Linked DNA regions of Neorhizobium galegae bv. orientalis str. HAMBI 540. The protein of the gene in region 1 binds, or shares a complex with, the protein of each later gene. Links are inferred from orthologs where the notes say so. Each region holds a gene or a part of one and is shown in the gene's direction. Other genes may lie near its edges.

The links.
Region 2: the proteins of secA (region 1) and secY are in contact, whole or in part, in a crystal structure (PDB 3DIN), measured with the Thermotoga maritima proteins. The link is inferred for Neorhizobium galegae bv. orientalis str. HAMBI 540 from one-to-one orthologs. Residues at the interface, in WP_004082002.1 of Thermotoga maritima: Glu261, Ala262, Arg263, Lys300, Ala301, Arg302, Thr303, Ile304, Ile305, Leu323, Tyr324, Asp325, Pro326, Val329, Ser330, Tyr333, Ile336, Lys340, Phe345, Val349, Glu363, Phe364, Tyr374, Ser375, Gly376, Gly377, Glu393, Ile395, Thr482, Ser483; in WP_004081795.1 of Thermotoga maritima: Glu108, Gly109, Glu110, Glu111, Ala236, Glu237, Arg238, Arg239, Ile240, Thr241, Ile242, Gln243, Tyr244, Ala245, Arg246, Arg247, Val248, Thr249, Gly250, Arg251, Arg252, Val253, Tyr254, Gly256, Ala257, Ser258, Thr259, Tyr260, Leu261, Pro262.

Annotation. Positions count from the first base shown.
Region 1 is NZ_HG938353.1:399,644-411,223, reverse strand. What follows is about bases 4,399-7,666. They hold secA (preprotein translocase subunit SecA), read left to right. Parts: upstream 4,399-4,754; coding sequence 4,755-7,466; downstream 7,467-7,666. Other genes in these bases: RG540_RS01915 (LysR family transcriptional regulator), read right to left, coding at 7,545-7,666; RG540_RS01925 (peptidylprolyl isomerase), read right to left, coding at 4,399-4,499. Also shown: RG540_RS01955 (class I SAM-dependent methyltransferase), read left to right, coding at 1-458; RG540_RS01950 (Flp family type IVb pilin), read right to left, coding at 477-650; RG540_RS01945 (hypothetical protein), read right to left, coding at 698-1,018; 8-oxo-dGTP diphosphatase MutT, read right to left, coding at 1,126-1,539; bifunctional glutamate N-acetyltransferase/amino-acid acetyltransferase ArgJ, read right to left, coding at 2,325-3,566; more of RG540_RS01925, read right to left, coding at 3,630-4,398; more of RG540_RS01915, read right to left, coding at 7,667-8,450; RG540_RS01910 (DUF2798 domain-containing protein), read left to right, coding at 8,580-8,834; RG540_RS01905 (MFS transporter), read left to right, coding at 8,831-10,291; RG540_RS01900 (lipopolysaccharide biosynthesis protein), read left to right, coding at 10,394-11,580. UniProt on the Escherichia coli protein: Required for protein export, interacts with the SecYEG preprotein conducting channel.
Region 2 is NZ_HG938353.1:1,272,082-1,279,409, forward strand. Bases 3,439-6,410 are described here. They hold secY (preprotein translocase subunit SecY), read left to right. Parts: upstream 3,439-4,240; coding sequence 4,241-5,581; downstream 5,582-6,410. Other genes in these bases: rpmD (50S ribosomal protein L30), read left to right, coding at 3,439-3,504; rplO (50S ribosomal protein L15), read left to right, coding at 3,521-4,000; RG540_RS06545 (adenylate kinase), read left to right, coding at 5,578-6,228. In the rest of the region: rplX (50S ribosomal protein L24), read left to right, coding at 1-308; rplE (50S ribosomal protein L5), read left to right, coding at 301-858; rpsN (30S ribosomal protein S14), read left to right, coding at 892-1,197; rpsH (30S ribosomal protein S8), read left to right, coding at 1,210-1,608; rplF (50S ribosomal protein L6), read left to right, coding at 1,652-2,185; rplR (50S ribosomal protein L18), read left to right, coding at 2,198-2,560; rpsE (30S ribosomal protein S5), read left to right, coding at 2,711-3,280; more of rpmD, read left to right, coding at 3,292-3,438; rpsM (30S ribosomal protein S13), read left to right, coding at 6,467-6,835; rpsK (30S ribosomal protein S11), read left to right, coding at 6,958-7,328. UniProt on the Escherichia coli protein: The central subunit of the protein translocation channel SecYEG. Consists of two halves formed by TMs 1-5 and 6-10.

The DNA of each region.
Region 1 (11,580 bases):
TCCCCGGCTCGGGCACGTTGCAGGAAATGCGGGACGTTCTTCTGTCTGCCGAGGCCGAATTGACCGGCGGGGCAAGCCCGCGCGTCATTCCGTTTGCCGATGTGCGCGATGTCGGTGCGCTGCTGCAGCGGGCGGGCTTTTCGCTGCCGGTCGTCGATGCCGAGACTTACACGGTGCGTTACGACTCGCTGTTCCCACTGATGCGGGATCTACGGGCCATGGGCATGACCAACCCTCTCGCCGGGCGCAGTCGCGTGCCGGTGACGAGGCGTTTCTTCGTGAGAGCTGCAGAACTTTATGCCGAGCGTTATTCCGATCCGGACGGCCGCATCCGCGCGACATTCTCGATCATCTACGCATCCGGCTGGGCGCCGCATGAAAGCCAGCAAAAGCCGTTGAAGCCGGGCTCCGCCAAAATGCGGCTTGCCGACGCCCTCAACAGTCGCGACCCGCGCTGAACGGCCCCCGACCCAAATTCAGGGAACAGGGTCGTCAATGTTGTTAGAGATGGTTTTGAACGTATTCGTCAATGCGTCGGTAAAGGTGGTGAACCCGGCGATCATCGACAGCGAGATGATCCCGATGATGAGGCCGTATTCCACGGCCGTCGCGCCGCTGTTATTATTCAGAAGAAACCTGAAAAGGCGCATGAACTGACCTTTGGATCAAATGGGAGTCCGGCCTCAAAGTCCCGGCGTCAGCAGTCGCTGCCGATGCCATAACCCTGTACGATGCAGACCGAACCGGGCGTTTCCTGCAATACGCTGCGCCGGATCGTATAATGTCTTGCGCCCTTTTCGCCGGGCTTGATGGAGCCCGTGCTGATCAGGTCGAAATCTTCCTGGACATGCGCCAGTCGGCGCTCGTCATTGCGGCTGGCGAGCATTGGCGTCACGATCAGCGAAAGAGCGATCGCGGCCGTCCCGAACAGGAGTGCGATATTCAGCGCGCCGGTTTTGCCGGAGCCATGCGTCGTCCGCTGACGGACCCGCACAGTTTTCCAGAATTCCTCGTCCATGCCTTCTAAAGCCTCATCAACGCGTTACCGGATAAGCCTTGAAGGTGCCACAATCGGCTAAACGATCCCTTAACGCCGTATGAATTCGGCGGCTCTAATTTTATCGATCAGAGGAGATCCTGCAGGATCGGGATCAGCGGCTCGTCGGCCGGCGGCATCGGGTAGTCCCGCAGCGCGTTCGGCCGCACCCATTTGATCGCCTGCCCTTCCCGCCCCGTCGGAATGCCTTCGAAGCGACGGCAGATATAGAGCGGCATCAGCAGGTGGAAGGTCTCGTAGGTGTGGCTGGCGAAGGTGAGCGGCGCAAGGCACGGAATCTTGGTCTGGATGCCGAGCTCTTCCTCGAGCTCGCGCACCAGCGTCTCCTCCGGTGTTTCACCCGGCTCGACCTTGCCGCCGGGAAACTCCCAGAGGCCGGCCAGCGACTTGCCTTCCGGCCGTTGCGCCAGAAGGATGCGGCCGTCGGTATCGATCAGCGCGCAGGCGGCGACGAGCAGGATCTTGCGGGGGTTGTCGCTCATGCCCGGCTTTCCTGCCGCCAGTAGCGATATTCGTAGGCCTTGCGGAAGCCGAACCTCCGATAGAGCGCCAGCGCCGGTTCGTTGGTCGAGACCACCTGCAGCCAGGCCGACCGAGCACCGCTGATCCGGGCCCAGCGCAGTGCCGAGGACAGGATCTCGGTGCCGAGACCCTCGCGCCGATGTGCCTTCGCGACAGCAAAAGAGATGATGCCGGCCAGATCGTTGTCCTGCACGCAGAGCGCCACGGCCGCGGCCCCTTCCTGCGGGTTCTCCTTGATGAAGAAGCCGGATGTCGGCTTGATCGAGCTCAGGATCTCCGCAAGCGCCGGCTTCAGCGCGGCATCCTCGCCGTCAATGGCAAGGCTCGCATCGCAGAACCGGCCGATATCGTGGCTCGGCAGGTGATCGAGCGTGTCCGGCAGTTCCAGTTCGGTGAGGTTGACGGTCAGGACGTCGACGGTCTCGAACGCCCGCCAGCCGGCGGCGTTGAGGTGGTCGATGAGCTTCGGAGGGGCAAGCGGCGTCTCCCTGACGACCAGCGGCCGGCCATAGTCCTCGAACCGCTTGCGCGCCTTCTCGAGCCGCGTCGCCATGTCGCGATGATCCGACGGGTCGAGCGGCACGATGCAGTTCAAACGCTTGGAAGGATGACCGCCGGTCAGCCGTACCTGCCAGCTGCCGTCATACACGACGGACGCCGCCGGCCAGGCTCGAAAGCCGACGGCTTCGAGCCGCCGGACCAATGGCAGATCGTTCTGAGGAGATGATGCTTCGTTCAATTCCTGTCAGCTCCGGTAGTCGCCGTTGATGGCAACATATTCCTTGGTGAGGTCGCAGGTCCAGACGGTCGCACGGCCGCTGCCGAGACCGATATCGACCTTCACCGGAATGTCCTGTTCCTTCATGACGGCGGTGGTCGCTGCTTCGGAATAGGCCGGATCGCGCTCACCATCGACGGCGACGCGCACGTCGCCGAACCAGATCGCCAGCCGGTCGCGGTCGGCCATTTCGCCCGACTTGCCGACGGCCATGACGATCCGCCCCCAATTGGCATCTTCGCCGGCGATCGCGGTCTTGACCAGCGGCGAGTTGGCGATCGACAGCGCGATCACCTTTGCCGCGGCATCGCTTTCGGCGCCAGTGACGGTGATCTCGACCATCTTGCGCGCACCTTCGCCGTCGCGGACGACCTGCAGGGCCAGATCCTTGAGCAGGTCATTGAGCGCGGCGCGGAAGCTTGCGAGACGCGGATCGTCGGCGGTCTCGATGCGGGCCTGGCCATCTTCGGCGGCGGCACCAGTGGCAAACAGCATCAGCGTATCGGAGGTCGAGGTATCGCTGTCGACGGTGACCGAGTTGAAGCTTGGGCCGACGCCGGCGGACAGCAGGCTCTGCAGTGCCGGCGACGCGATGTCGGCATCGGTCGCCACGAAGGACAGCATGGTCGCCATGTCGGGGGCGATCATGCCGGCGCCCTTGGAGATGCCGTTGATCGTCACATTGACGCCGCCGATCTCGGCGGTGCGGGTCGCGACCTTCGGATAGGTGTCGGTGGTCATGATTGCTCGTGCCGCCTCCAGCCAGAAATCGCCGGTGGCGCCGCTGTTCATGTCGCCGAGCACGCCTGCGAATTTCGTCGCGTCGAGCGGTTCGCCGATCACCCCGGTCGAAGCCAGATAGACCTCGTTCTTGCCGCAGCCGACCGCCTCGGAGGCCGACTTGGCGGTGAGTTCAGTCGCAGCCTTGCCCCTGACGCCGGTAAAGGCGTTGGCATTGCCGGAATTGACGACCACGGCGCGCGCCACCCCGTGCGACAGATTGGCGCGGCAGAAATCGACCGGCGCCGAGGGGCACTTGGAGCGGGTGAAGACGCCGGCGACGGTCGCGGGCTTGTCGAACACCATCAGCAGCACGTCGGTGCGGTTCTTGTACTTGATCCCGGCGGCGGCAGTCGCCATCCGCACGCCGCGGATCGCCGGCATGTCGGGATAGGATTTCGGAGCGAGCGGCGAAACGGAATCGGACATCGGAAAACTACCTGGCTCAAATAGGAAAAGGGCCCGGAAGATCCGGGCCCGTCGTCAAAATGATTACTGCTGGGCAGGGACGTTGCCGTCCTGCATCTTGCTGACGTCGTCATAACCCTTCTTGAGGGCCGCGTCCTTGATGTCGATCTTCTGCTCGCTCTTGGCCTTGGTGATGAGAGCCACATATTTGTCGCGCATTACCAGCTGCTTGACCTGGTCCTCGACCTGATCGAAAGCCGGCGCCGGAGCATCTCGCGTGTCTTCCAGCTTGATGACGTGATAGCCGAACTGCGACTTGACCGGCGTCTTGGAATATTCGCCCTTCTTCAGCGCGAAAGCGACTTCCTCGAATTCCGGAACCATGCGGCCGCGGCCGAACCAGCCGAGATCGCCGCCTTCATCCTTGTTGGAATCCTGGGACTTTTCCTTGGCGATCGCGGCGAAATCCTTGCCCTTGTCGAGATCGGCGATGATCGCCTTGGCCTCGTCCTCGGTCTTTACGAGGATGTGGCGGGCATGCACTTCTTCCTGCTTCGGCAGGGAAGCGATTTCCTTGTCGTAACGGGCCTTGACCTCTGCCGGGGTGGTGGCGTCGATCACATGCTTGCGGAAATAGGCGTTATGCAGCTCGCGGTCGGCGATATAGTCCATCCGCTTCTTGAAGTCCGGGGTGTCCTTGATGCCTTCGGCGAGAGCGCCCTTGGCGAGCAGCTTGACATCGATGGCGCCGGAAAGGGCTGCAACCTTCTTCTGGTCGTCCGGAAGCTGGGCAAGCTGCGGGTCCAGGTTCTGGACCGCAATCTCCAGTTCCGACTGGTGAATTTCGAGGTCGCCGACCTTGGCAACGACCGGATCCTCCGCGGCAAAGGCGGGAGCCTGGCAGAGGATCGCGGCGGCCAGCGCGGCCGTCATGAGAAACTTGTGGCGCAACATCGATAAAGACCTTTCGATTAAGGATACCGGTTTCAGAACGTCTGATTCCGGCCAGAAAACCTTCACAAACACCGGATTGTGGCCATTCTGTATCGGCCGCCACCGTTGACATCATTCGACCCCCCTCTTATCTGTCACGCAACTTCGCGTCCAGCAGAGTTTCCGGGCGTGACAGGTCATTTTATCGGTATCAGAAACCGATGGTTCGACCGGTCCCGCGCCCCCATGGGACAGATTTCAGAAAGGACCATTCGTATGGTCAGCCTTGGCGGCATCGCCCGCAAATTGTTCGGTTCGGCTAACGATCGTCGCGTGCGCGGCTACCAGCCGACTGTCGACGCCATCAATGCTATCGAGGAGAAGACCAAGGCTCTCTCCGATGAACAGCTTGCGGCCCAGACGGTCGAGTTCAGGAAACTGCTCTCCGAAGGCAAGACGCTCGACGACCTCATGATCCCGGCCTTCGCCGTGGTGCGCGAGGCCTCCCGCCGCGTGCTCGGCATGCGCCCGTTCGACGTGCAGCTGACCGGCGGCATGATCCTTCACGATGGCGCGATTGCCGAGATGAAGACCGGCGAAGGCAAGACGCTGGTGGCGACGCTGGCGGTCTACCTGAACGCGCTCGCCGGCAAGGGCGTGCATGTGGTCACCGTCAACGACTACCTCGCCCAGCGTGACGCCCATACGATGGGCAAGCTCTACGGCTTCCTGGGCTTGACCACCGGCGTCATCGTCCATGGCCTCAGCGACGAAGAGCGTCATGCCAATTATGCCTGCGACATCACCTACGCCACCAATAACGAACTCGGCTTCGATTATCTGCGCGATAACATGAAGTACGAGCGTAGCCAGATGGTCCAGCGCGGCCACAATTACGCGATCGTCGACGAAGTGGACTCGATCCTGGTCGACGAGGCGCGCACGCCGCTGATCATCTCCGGCCCGCTCGACGACCGTTCGGAACTCTACAACACGATCGACGCCTTCATCCCGGCGCTGGTGCCGGAAGACTACGAGATCGACGAGAAGCAGCGCTCCGCCAACTTCTCCGAGGTCGGCACCGAAAAGCTCGAGAACCTGCTGCGTCAGGCGGGCCTACTGAAGGGCGAATCCCTCTACGACGTCGAGAACGTCGCGATCGTCCACCACATCAACAACGCGCTGAAGGCCCACAAGCTCTTCACCCGCGACAAGGACTACATCGTCCGCAACGACGAGATCGTCATCATCGACGAATTCACGGGCCGCATGATGCCCGGCCGCCGTTATTCGGAAGGCCAGCACCAGGCGCTCGAAGCCAAGGAAAAGGTGCAGATCCAGCCGGAGAACCAGACGCTCTCCTCGATCACCTTCCAGAACTATTTCCGCATGTACGGAAAGCTCGCCGGCATGACCGGTACGGCCCAGACGGAAGCGGAAGAATTCGGCAATATCTACAAGCTCGAAGTGGTCGAAGTGCCGACCAACCTGCCGATCCAGCGTATCGATGAGGACGACGAGGTCTACCGGACCTTCGACGAAAAGTTCAAGGCGATCATCGAAGAGATCAAACAAGCCCATGAACGCGGCCAACCGGTCCTGGTCGGCACCACGTCGATCGAAAAATCCGAACTGCTGGCGACCATGCTGCGCCAGTCGGGCTTCAATAATTTCCAGGTCCTGAACGCCCGTTACCACGAGCAGGAAGCCTATATCGTGTCGCAGGCCGGTGTGCCGGGCGCCGTCACGATCGCCACCAACATGGCCGGCCGCGGCACCGACATCCAGCTCGGCGGCAATATCGACATGCGCCTCGAACGCGAGCTCGAAGGCATGGAGCCGGGTCCGGAGCGCGATGCGCTGGAAGCGGCAAGCCGCGAAGAAGTCAGGCAGCTCAAGGAGAAGGCGCTTGCCGCCGGCGGTCTTTACGTGATCGCCACCGAGCGCCACGAAAGCCGCCGCATCGACAACCAGCTGCGCGGCCGCTCCGGCCGTCAGGGCGACCCGGGCCGTTCGAAATTCTACCTGTCCCTCCAGGACGACCTAATGCGCATCTTCGGCTCCGACCGCATGGACAGCATGCTGCAGAAGCTCGGCCTCAAGGAAGGCGAAGCAATCGTCCATCCGTGGATCAACAAGGCGCTCGAACGCGCCCAGAAGAAGGTCGAAGCCCGCAACTTCGACATCCGCAAGAACCTTCTGAAATACGACGACGTCACCAACGACCAGCGCAAGGTGATCTTCGAACAGCGCATCGAGATGATGGATTCGGAAGACGTATCCGAGACCGTCGAGGACATGCGCAACGAGGTGATCGAGGTTCTGGTCGCCAAGCACATTCCCGAACGCGCCTATGCCGAACAATGGAATGCCGCAGGCCTTCGCGAAGACGTCGGCCGGATGCTGAACCTCGACCTGCCGATCGAAGACTGGGTCAAGGAAGACGGCATCGGCGAGACCGATATCCGCGAACGTATCACCGAGGCTGCCGACAAGGCCGCGGCCGAGCGCAAGGAGCGTTTCGGCGCCGATATCATGACCTATGTGGAGCGCTCCGTGCTGCTCCAGACGCTCGACCACCTGTGGCGCGAGCATATCGTCAATCTCGACCACCTGCGCTCGGTCATCGGCTTCCGCGGCTACGCCCAGCGTGATCCGCTGCAGGAATACAAGGCGGAAGCCTTCGAGCTGTTCCAGGCGCTGCTTGCCAACCTGCGCGAGGCGGTCACCTCCCAGCTGATGCGCGTCGAGCTGGTGCAGAACCCCGAGCCGCCGCAGCCGCCGGCGATCTACGACGAACAGCATGTCGATCCGACGACCGGCCTCAACCAGGTCACCGGCTTCGACAGCGAGAACTTCATCGCCGCACCGGCAGACCGCCGTCCGGAAGATCCCTCCACCTGGGGCAAGATCGGCCGCAACGAGGCCTGCCCCTGTGGATCCGGCAAGAAATACAAGCATTGCCACGGCGCCTTCGAACAGGCCTGAGGCTTCTGCGAAAACCCCATCCTTTCAACGCCGCCCTTGCCGGGCGGCGTTGTCGTTTCCGCCCTCCGGAATGGAAGGTCAGCCTTCGGCTGGAGACCCGGCGCAGACTTCGCGGACAGATGTCCGCAGCCACCGGTGAGCCGGATCGGCATCCAGGCGCGGATGCCAGAGCAATGACACGGTGATCTCGGGCACCGGAACCGGCAGGGCGAAACTGAACATTCCGGCGCGCAGGTTGCCGCTGTGCCGCTCGGGAATGCTGGCTATCAGATCCGAAGACTGGGCGAGAACCAGCGCAGTGGCAAAACCGTCGACGATCGTCACGATCCGCCGTTCCAGCCCCGACGCAGCGAGCGCCTCGTCGATCGCCCCCTTTTCGAGCCCCCGTCGCGAAACTAGGATATGATCGCCCGCCGCGTATCGCCGAGCCGATATCTCGCCTTCGGCCAGCGGGTGCCCGCTGCGCACGACGCCGATGAAACGGTCCCGGAACAGCGCCTGGGCCCGCACTTCCGGACCGATCGTCGTGCCGACGACCCCGGTTTCCAGATCGACGCTTCCGTCGCGAAGCGAGGTGCTGTCCTTGTCCGGCTTGCGGATGAAACGCAGCCGCACGCCGGGCGCCTGCGCGCTGACACGAGCGATGAGGCCAGGCCCGAAATTCTCGACGAAACCCTCGTTGGTGCGCAGCGTGAATGTCCGGACGAGCTTACCGAGATCGAGCATCTCGATCGGCCGCAAGACCGCTTCCGCATCCTGCACGAGGCCGCCGACCCGTTCGCGCAGTTCGATCGCCCGAGGCGTTGGCACGAGACTTCGGCCGGCCCTCACCAGCAACGGATCACCCGTCGTCTCACGCAATCGCGCCAAGGCCCGGCTCATGGCCGACTGGCTGAGCCGTAGCCGTTTGGCCGCCCGTGCCACGCTGCCTTCAGCCAAAAGGACGTCGAGGGTGAAAAGCAGGTTGAGATCGGGTCTGGACATGCGCGCAGCATAACACAGGCTCTTCTATATGAGATGGCGTCCGATGCATTGAATTGATGCAAACGATGCGCCTTCCGCCATACCTGACCGTGAGATAGCCATCGGGCAGCAGTTTCTGGAGGTTCCCCCATGATACCCGCACGACTGATACCCGTCATTTTCGGCCTTGTTCTTTCCTGCATGATGTCCCTGCTTATCTCCGGCGTTTCCACGCTCCGCAGCGCGGGGCTGATCGACGGCTTCTTCGGGATCTGGATGGGAGCATGGCTCCCCTCCTGGATCATCGCTTTTCCGGTCGTACTGGTTGTCGCGCCGCTGGCGCGCCGGATCGTCAGCAACCTCGCGAAACCGGCCCCGAAACCGGCGGAGGGCGAAAAACGATGACCTCTGCCGCCCACGATCCGGTTACGCAACCGGCAGAACGCGCGGGTGCCTTCGGTGGGGCGCTCGCCGCTCTTTCGCTCTCGATGTTGCTCTCTTCGCTCGGCACCAGCATCGCCAATGTCGGCCTGCCGACATTGGCGCAGGCATTCGACGCCTCCTTCCAGCAAGTCCAATGGGTGGTTCTTGCCTATCTTCTCGCAATCACCACACTGATCGTCAGCGTCGGGCGGCTTGGCGACATTTCGGGGCGCCGGCGGCTCCTGCTCGCCGGGATTGCCCTTTTCACGGTAGCCTCGATCGCCTGCGGGATTGCTCCGACGCTGGGTATCCTGATCGCTGCAAGAGCAGCACAAGGTCTCGGAGCCGCCGCCATGATGGCGCTCACCATGGCTTTTGTCGCTGACCTATTTCCAAAGACACGCACCGGCGCGGCCATGGGATTGCTCGGCACCATGTCGGCAATCGGCACCGCGCTCGGCCCTTCCCTGGGCGGCCTGCTGATCGCCGGCGCCGGCTGGCGGGCGATCTTCCTGATCAACGTGCCGTTGGGCCTGCTGGCGCTCCTGCTTGCCTTTCGTTACCTGCCTGACGATCTTCGCCGAGAAAGACCGGACCAAAGACCCGGCTTCGACGTCTCTGGCACGCTGCTGCTTGCCCTGACGCTTGCAGCCTATGCACTCGCCATGACGGTCGGCCGAGGCAGTCCTGGTCCAGTCAACGCCGCTCTGCTACTATTGGCTGCCGTCGGAGCCGGCCTGTTTGTTCTTGTCGAAGCGAGAGCGGCGTCGCCCCTGATCCGACTATCGATGTTGCGCAATCCAGCCTTGAGCATGGGATTGATAACCAGCGCGCTTGTCTCGGCGGTGATGATGTCGACGCTGGTGGTCGGGCCGTTCTATCTTTCGCGTTCGCTCGGCCTCGACGCGGCTTTCGTCGGGCTCGTCATGTCGATCGGCCCGATTGTTTCCACATTCAGCGGCGTACCGGCCGGCCGGCTGGTGGACCGCCTGGGCGCGGGGACTGCGGTCGTCATCGGTCTCGTGGGAATGCTGGCCGGCTCGTTTGCCCTCACCCTGCTTCCCGAAACGTTCGGCATTGGCGGCTACGTCGCTGCCATCGCGGTACTGACGCCCGGTTATCAACTGTTCCAGGCAGCCAACAACACCGCGGTCATGGTGGACGTCGGTGCACAGCAGCGCGGCGTCGTTTCCGGCCTGCTTAATCTGTCGCGCAATCTCGGCCTCATCACCGGCGCTTCGCTGATGGGCGCGGTGTTCGCAATGGCCTCGGGAACGGGCGATGTCGCGACGGCACCTCCGCAAGCCGTGGCCGCCGGCATGTCGTTCACCTTCGCAATTGCCGTGGGGATGATTGCCGTCGCACTCGCCATTGCCGCCGTTCACCAGGTTGTTCCGGCCGTCCGCAACCTTTTGACCCGTTCTTCCAGGGAGCCTTGAAGTTCACAGTTCGTGAAGCCATCGACGCCTGGGCGAACCCTTTCTTAACCCTGCTGTGGCAACACTTTTGCCCATTGTTCCCGTCGTCGTTACGAGTATTGCGTGCCCATCATGGCGGTTATCGAAACAGCGGAAAGATTGCTTCCGCCTGGTCTGAGGACCCGGCTGGCACCGCTGACCCGCAAGCTCGAATCGATCCTCACCGACGACGACGAGACGGCCCGCGCCCAGCGCCGTGCCCTGATTGCCTTCGTGATCCGCGTCTTCAGCGCCGCCATCGCCTTCGTATCGCAAATCGTGCTCGCCCGGCTGATGGGCGAGTTCGAATACGGCATCTTCGCTTTCGTCTGGGTTCTGGTCGTGCTCGCCGGCAATCTCTCCTGCCTCGGCTTCCACACCTCCGTCATCCGCTTCCTGCACCAGCACAAGGCGCGCGACGAGGTGGCGACGGTGCGCGGGCTCAATCTCGCCGTCCGCCTGGTGGCGCTCATCTCGGCAAGCACGGTGGCCGGCCTCGGTTTCCTGTTCCTGCATGCCTACGGCCACACGGTCGAGGCCTATTACCTCGTGCCGGTGTCGCTCGCCTTCTTCACCATACCGATGATCGCGCTCGGCGACGTGCTCGACGGCACCGCGCGCTCGAACGGTTGGACGGTGACGGCGCTGAGCCCCACCTACCTGATCCGCCCGACCCTGATCCTCGTGTTCATGCTGGCCGCACTCTGGTTCGGCGCCGACCACACGGCCGTCACCGCCATGCAGGCAGCCCTTGCGGCAACCTATGTCACGACGCTCTCGCAGCTTCTGCGCCTGACGCTGCGCCTGCGCCGGCTTTACGGCCCTGGCCCGATGCAGTTCGAAATGGGCGCCTGGTTCCGCTATTCGCTGCCGCTCTTCCTTGTCGACGGCATCGGCTTCCTGCTGACCAATGCGGACGTCGTCGTTGTCGGCCTTTACCTGCCGCCGGACCAGGTCGGCATCTATTATGCCGCGGCAAAAACGATCGTGCTCGTCCAATTCGTCTACTTCTCGATCAAGGCTGCCGCCGGCCCCCGCTTTTCCGCGATCATGGCGGAGGAGGACATGACGGCGCTGGCCGCCTTTGCCGGCCAGACCGCGCGCTGGAGTTTCTGGCCGTCGCTTGCCGTCGGGCTTATGGCGCTCGCTTCCGGCGAACTGCTTCTGTCGCTGTTCGGCAGCGCGTTCACGGCCGGCTACTGGCTGATGGCAATCCTGTTTTGCGGCATCCTCGCCAAATCGATGGTGGGGCCAGGCGAGGTCCTGCTCAG
Region 2 (7,328 bases), 870 kb from region 1 along the record:
TGAACAAGATCAAGAAGGGCGACAGCGTCGTCGTACTCGCCGGCAAGGACAAGGGTCGCTCCGGCGAAGTCCTTCAGGTTATGCCGAAGGAAGACCGCGCCGTCGTGCGTGGCATCAACATGGTGAAGCGCCACCAGCGTCAGTCTCAGACGCAGGAAGCCGGCATCATCAACAAGGAAGCGTCCATTCACCTGTCGAACATCGCGATCGTCGCGAAAGACGGCAAGCCGACCCGCGTTGGCTTCTCCGTCGTCGACGGCAAGAAGGTGCGTGTAGCCAAGCGTACGGGAGATGTGATCGATGGCTGAGGCAAAATATGAGCCGCGGCTCAAGGTGGAATACAATTCCCGTATCCGCGCCGCGCTGAAGGAGCAGTTCTCCTTCGCAAACGACATGATGATCCCCAAGCTGGACAAGATCGTCATCAACATGGGTGTTGGCGAAGCGACGGCTGACTCGAAGAAGCCTTCCGTGGCTGCTGCCGACCTGGCCGCTATCGCAGGCCAGAAGCCGATCATCACCAAGGCACGGAATTCCATCGCGGGCTTCAAGGTTCGCGAATTCATGCCGATCGGTGCCAAGGTCACGCTTCGCGGCGCCCGCATGTACGAATTCCTGGACCGTCTGATCAACATCGCGCTCCCGCGCGTTCGCGACTTTCGTGGCCTGAACCCGAAAAGCTTTGACGGCCGTGGCAACTTCGCCATGGGCATCAAGGAACACATTGTGTTCCCAGAGATCAACTACGACAAGGTTGATCAGATGTGGGGCATGGACATCATCGTTTGCACGACGGCTACCAAGGACGACGAAGCACGGGCTCTCTTGAAAGAGTTCAACTTCCCGTTCCGCCAGTAACCGTAACGACGAGCGTTTAGAAGGAACTCCCATATGGCGAAAACCAGCGCAGTTGAAAAGAACAAGCGCCGCCGCAAGACAGTTGCCAACCAGGCCGCCAAGCGTGCGACCCTGAAGGCAACCATCATGAACCAGGAACTTTCGATCGAAGAACGGTTCAAGGCAACTCTGAAGCTCGCTTCTCTGCCGCGCGATGGCTCGAAGACGCGTATCCGCAACCGTTGCGAAGTCACCGGTCGCCCGCGCGCTTTCTATCGCAAGCTCAGGATGTCGCGTATCGCGCTTCGTGAGCTCGGCAATCTCGGCAAGGTGCCGGGCATCGTCAAGTCGAGCTGGTAAGGAGATCGTTAGATGACCATGACTGATCCCTTGGGCGATATGCTCACCCGTATCCGCAACGGCGCAGCCCGCCGCAAGTCGACCGTTTCCACGCCTGCTTCCAAGCTGCGTGCACGCGTTCTCGACGTCCTGCAGGCTGAAGGCTATATCCGCGGTTATTCGGAAATCGACTTCGGTAACGGCAAGGCCGAGATCGAAATCGAACTCAAGTACTACGAAGGCGCGTCGGTGATCCGTGAGATCGGCCGCGTGTCCAAGCCGGGCCGCCGGGTCTATGTCTCGGTAAAGTCCATTCCGCAGGTCGCGAACGGCCTCGGCATCACCATCCTTTCGACTCCGAAGGGCGTGATGGCCGATCACCAGGCTCGCGAACAGAACGTTGGTGGCGAGGTTCTCTGCTCTGTCTTCTAAGACAGGGTAGGGGAACTCCATAGCGAACAGACAGGATTGAAACATGTCTCGTATCGGTAAGAAGCCCGTTCAGGTTCCTGCAGGGATCACGGCCACTGTTGATGGCCAGAAAGTGACTGCCAAGGGCCCGAAGGGTGAGCTTTTCTTCGTCGCAAACGACGAAATCAAGCTGGAACTCGAAAACAATGCTGTCTCGGTGACCCCGGTCAACGACAGCAAGGATGCTCGTTCGAAGTGGGGCATGTCCCGCACGATGATCGAAAACATCTTCAAGGGTGTGAAGGACGGTTTCGAGCGCAAGCTTGAAATCAACGGCGTTGGTTACCGCGCATCTCTGCAGGGCAAGAACCTGCAGCTGGCTCTCGGTTTTTCCCACGACGTGGTCTATCAGACCCCGGAAGGCATCACCATTGCCGTGCCGAAGCCGACGGAAATCATCGTCACCGGCATTAATAAGCAGCAGGTCGGTCAGGTTGCCGCGGAGATCCGTGAATACCGCGGTCCAGAGCCTTACAAGGGCAAAGGCGTCAAGTACGCTGAGGAACGGATCGTCCGCAAGGAAGGCAAGAAGAAGTAAGGACGACGGATCATGGCTACCAGAAAAGAAGCACTCACCAAGCGTGCGAGCCGTGTTCGCCGCCAGATCAAGAAGGTCGCAAATGGCCGTCCGCGTCTATCGGTTCACCGTTCGTCCAAGAACATCTATGTCCAGGTCATCGATGACGTGGCCGGCCGCACGCTTGCTGCCGCCTCCACCCTCGATGCTGGTCTGCGCACGTCGCTGAAGACCGGTGCTGACGTTGCGGCTGCTGCCGCTGTCGGCAAGCTGGTTGCAGAACGCGCCACCAAGGCCGGCGTGACGGAAGTCGTGTTCGACCGCGGCGCCTTCATCTACCACGGCCGCATCAAGGCCCTGGCCGAAGCTGCCCGCGAAGGCGGCCTGAGCTTCTAAGAATTTTTGCCCGCATCCCTGAAATAGGGGAGGCGGGCGAAATGCGGTTCGCCGCACTCATAGTCGTTCCATCCTAGTCCTTCATGGGCAGGGGATGGTTGGCTCCCGGAAATTGCCCATTGCACCCGGAAAAGAAAAAGGAAAAGAACAATGGCACAAGAAAGAAGAGGCCAGCGCGAAGATCGCCAGAGCCGCGAAGAGCGCGATAGCGAATTCGTCGACAAGCTGGTCGCGATCAACCGCGTCGCCAAGGTCGTCAAGGGCGGCCGTCGTTTTGGTTTCGCAGCTCTCGTCGTCGTCGGCGACCAGAAGGGCCGCGTCGGCTTCGGCCATGGCAAGGCACGCGAAGTGCCGGAAGCCATCCGCAAGGCGACCGAAAGCGCAAAGCGCGATCTGATCTTCGTTCCGCTGCGTGATGGCCGTACGCTGCATCACGATGTCAACGGCCGTCACGGCGCCGGCAAGGTTCTGCTGCGCTCGGCCAAGGCTGGTACCGGCATCATCGCCGGCGGTCCGATGCGCGCCGTATTCGAAACGCTCGGCGTCCATGACGTCGTCGCCAAGTCGACCGGTTCGTCGAACCCGTACAACATGGTTCGCGCAACGTTCGACGCCCTGAAGCATCAGGTGCATCCGAAGGACGTAGCAGCTCAGCGCGGCATCAAGTATGCAACGCTGCAGACTCGCCGCGCCGCTTCCGGCAATGCGCAGGAAGAATAAGGAGAGCGATAATGGCCAAGAAAGCCACTCAGGCAGAAGCCAACAAGACGGTTACGGTCGAGCAGACCGGTAGCCCCATCCGCCGCCCGGCCGTACAGCGTCAGACGCTGATCGGTCTCGGCCTCAACAAGATGCACCGGACCCGTACGTTGGAAGATACTCCTTCCGTTCGTGGCATGATCCGGGCTGTCCAGCATCTCGTTCGCGTCGTCGACGAGAAGTGAGACGGAGGAATTGACCATGAAACTGAATGAGATCAAGGACAACGAAGGCTCTTCCAAGGACCGTATCCGCGTAGGTCGCGGTATCGGTTCGGGCAAGGGCAAGACCGGCGGTCGCGGCGTGAAGGGTCAGAAGGCCCGTTCCGGCGTGGCGATCAAGGGCTTCGAAGGCGGCCAGATGCCGATCTATCGTCGCCTGCCGAAGCGCGGCTTCACCAACATCTTCAAGACTGACTACGCCGTCGTTTCGCTCGGCCGTATCCAGACCGCGATTGATGCCAAGAAGCTCGACCCGAAGGCAACGATCGATGCGGCTGCCCTCAAGGCTGCCGGCGTCATCCGTCGCCCCAAGGACGGCGTTCGCCTCCTCGCCGACGGCGAGCTGACGACCAAGGTTTCGATCGAAGTCGCCGGCGCCTCCAAGGCTGCCGTCGAAAAGATCGAGAAGGCTGGCGCTTCGATCAAGCTGCTCGTCGTAGCCGAAGCCGCAGCCGAATAAATCGTTTAGAAATCGCCCGGTTTGTGCTTCACACCGGGCGATTTTATCTCCATATGTGAGCCTCACGATCCCGAAGCGATCCTGTTGGTCGCCTGACCGGGATCATACGGAAAACAGGGTGAGGCATCCGATTGCATTGGCAATCTCGCGCGCCCGGTTTTTGTGAACCTGAATTTTTAGACTGCTTTCCGGACCTGGCATTTCCCCCGCCGCCGGAGAATTGGTCGGGCGGAGAATTGCATGGCTTCTGCAGCGGAACAACTTGCCTCCAATCTGAATTTTGCGACCTTCGCCAAGGCGGAGGATCTCAAGAAGCGGCTTTGGTTCACCCTTGCGGCACTTCTCGTGTATCGCCTCGGCACCCATATCCCGCTTCCGGGCTTGAACCCCGAAGCCTATGCGCAGGCCTTCCGCGGCCAGGCCGGCGGCATCCTCGGACTTTTCAACATGTTTTCGGGCGGTGCAGTGGAGCGCATGGCGATCTTCGCGCTCGGCATCATGCCCTATATTTCCGCATCGATCATTGTGCAGCTGATGACCTCGGTCGTCCCTTCGCTTGAAAACCTCAAGAAGGAAGGCGAAGCCGGCCGCAAGATCATCAACCAGTATACACGCTACGGAACGGTGCTGCTCGGCACGCTGCAGGCCTATGGCATCGCGGCCGGCCTCGAAAGCGGCCAGGGCCTGGTGGTCGATCCGGGCTGGTTCTTCAAGCTTTCGACGGTCGTGACGCTGCTCGGCGGCACCATGTTTCTGATGTGGCTCGGTGAGCAGATCACCTCGCGCGGCATCGGTAACGGCATTTCGCTGATCATCTTTTCCGGCATTGCCGCCGGCCTGCCGACGGCGCTTGCCGGCACGCTGGAGCTTGGCCGCACCGGCGCGCTGCCGACCGCACTGATTCTCACCGTGCTGGTCGTCGCCATCGGCGTTATCGCGCTAATCGTCTTCGTCGAACGCGCCCAGCGCCGCCTGCTAATCCAGTATCCGAAGCGCCAGGTCGGTAACCGCATGTTCCAGGGCGATACGTCGCACCTGCCGCTGAAGCTCAATACTTCTGGCGTCATCCCGGCGATCTTCGCCTCGTCGCTGCTGCTTCTGCCGGCGACTGCCGCGGGCTTTGCCGGCAATTCCGGTCTGCCGGGCTGGGCGACGATGATCATCTCGGCGCTCGGCCACGGCCAGCCGCTGTTCATGCTGTTCTACGGCCTGCTGATCGCCTTCTTTGCCTTCTTCTACACGGCGATCGTCTTCAATCCGAAGGACACCGCCGATAATCTGAAAAAGCATGGCGGCTTCATTCCGGGCATCCGTCCTGGCGAGCGCACCGCCGAATACATCGATTACGTGCTGACCCGGATCACGGTCATCGGCGCGGTCTACCTTGTCTTCGTCTGCATCCTGCCGGAATTCCTGGTGGCCCGCACCGGCGTGCCATTAGCCCTTGGTGGGACTTCGCTTTTGATTGTTGTCAGTGTAACCCTCGATACGGTAGCACAGATTCAGGGGCACCTCATTGCGCAGCAGTATGAGGGTCTGATCAAGAAGTCGAAACTGCGCGGAGGAAAGAGGGGACGATGAGATTGATTCTTTTAGGGCCGCCGGGTGCGGGGAAGGGGACCCAGGCCCAGCGGATCGTGGAGAAGCACGGTATCCCGCAGCTCTCCACGGGCGACATGCTGCGTGCGGCGGTGGCCGCCGAGACGGAAGTCGGCAAGCGCGCCAAGGCCGTCATGGACGCCGGCAACCTTGTCTCCGACGAAATCGTCAATGCGATAGTTTCCGAGCGTATAGACCAGCCCGACTGCGCCAATGGCTTCATCCTGGATGGCTTCCCCCGCACGCTTGTGCAGGCGGACGCGACCGAGGCGATGCTGAAGGCCAAGGGTCTCGATCTTTCGGTCGTCATCGAACTGCGTGTCGACGACAAGGAACTCGTGCGTCGCGTCTCCGGCCGTTATTCCTGCGCCCAGTGTGGCACGGTCTATCACGACACGGACAAGAAGCCGTCCCAGGAAGGCGTCTGCGACAAATGCGGTTCGACGCATTTCAAGCGCCGTCCGGACGACAATGCCGAGACCATGACCAAGCGCCTCGAGGTCTACTACAAGGAAACCTCGCCGCTGATCGGTTATTACCATGCCAAGGGCAAACTCAAGGCTGTCGACGGCATGGCGGACATGGACAAAGTCACGTCCGATATCGAAAATATCCTGGCGGCTCTTTGAGCCGTCATCGATCTGTTAAAGAATCTTGGGCGGAGCGGTTGCATTTCAGCACTGATTCCGTTAAACACCGCGCCAACTCGCGACAGCTTTAGCGATCGGCGCGGATTTCCCGCAAGGACATCCGAGACCGGTCGTTTGACCTGTTCCGTATGGTGTTTGAACTGGCAGCCATAAATCTGGCTGCTTTCATGGAAGAAGTACCACTTGCCGGATGGCAACTGGAACAAGGAGAATAGGCGTGGCACGTATCGCTGGCGTCAACATCCCGACTGCGAAGCGCGTTGTCATCGCGCTGACCTACATTCACGGGATCGGCCCGAAATTCGCATCGGAAATCATGGAGAAGGTCGGTCTTCCGGCTGAAAAGCGCGTCCATCAGTTGACGGACTCGGAAATCCTTCAGATCCGCGAAACCATCGACCGCGATTACCAGGTCGAAGGTGACCTTCGTCGCGAAACCTCGATGAACATCAAGCGTCTGATGGACCTCGGCTGCTACCGCGGTCTGCGTCATCGCCGTGGCCTCCCGGTCCGCGGTCAGCGCACGCACACCAATGCCCGCACCCGCAAGGGTCCGGCAAAGGCGATCGCTGGTAAGAAGAAGTAATTTTGGGTGAGCGGTGATTGGTGGGTAGTGATCTGATCCTGCCCACTAATGACTAACGACTGCTCACTCCAAGGTGGAGCCGCTGGAATTACGGCGGTGCAGAGATCAACGAAAGGGATAAAATGGCCAAGGAAGCCACCCGCGTCCGTAGACGCGAGCGTAAAAATATCACGTCGGGTGTTGCCCACGTCAATTCTACCTTCAACAACACGATGATCACCATCACCGACGCGCAGGGCAATGCAATTGCCTGGTCGTCCGCTGGTGCGAAGGGCTTCAAGGGTTCGCGCAAGTCGACTCCGTTCGCCGCTCAGATCGCTGCCGAAGACTGCGCCAAGAAGGCTCAGGAGCATGGCATGAAGTCGCTCGAAGTCGAAGTCTGCGGTCCGGGTTCCGGCCGTGAATCGGCTCTGCGCGCTCTGCAGGCTGCCGGCTTCATGATCACCTCGATTCGCGACGTGACCCCGATCCCGCACAACGGCTGCCGCCCGCG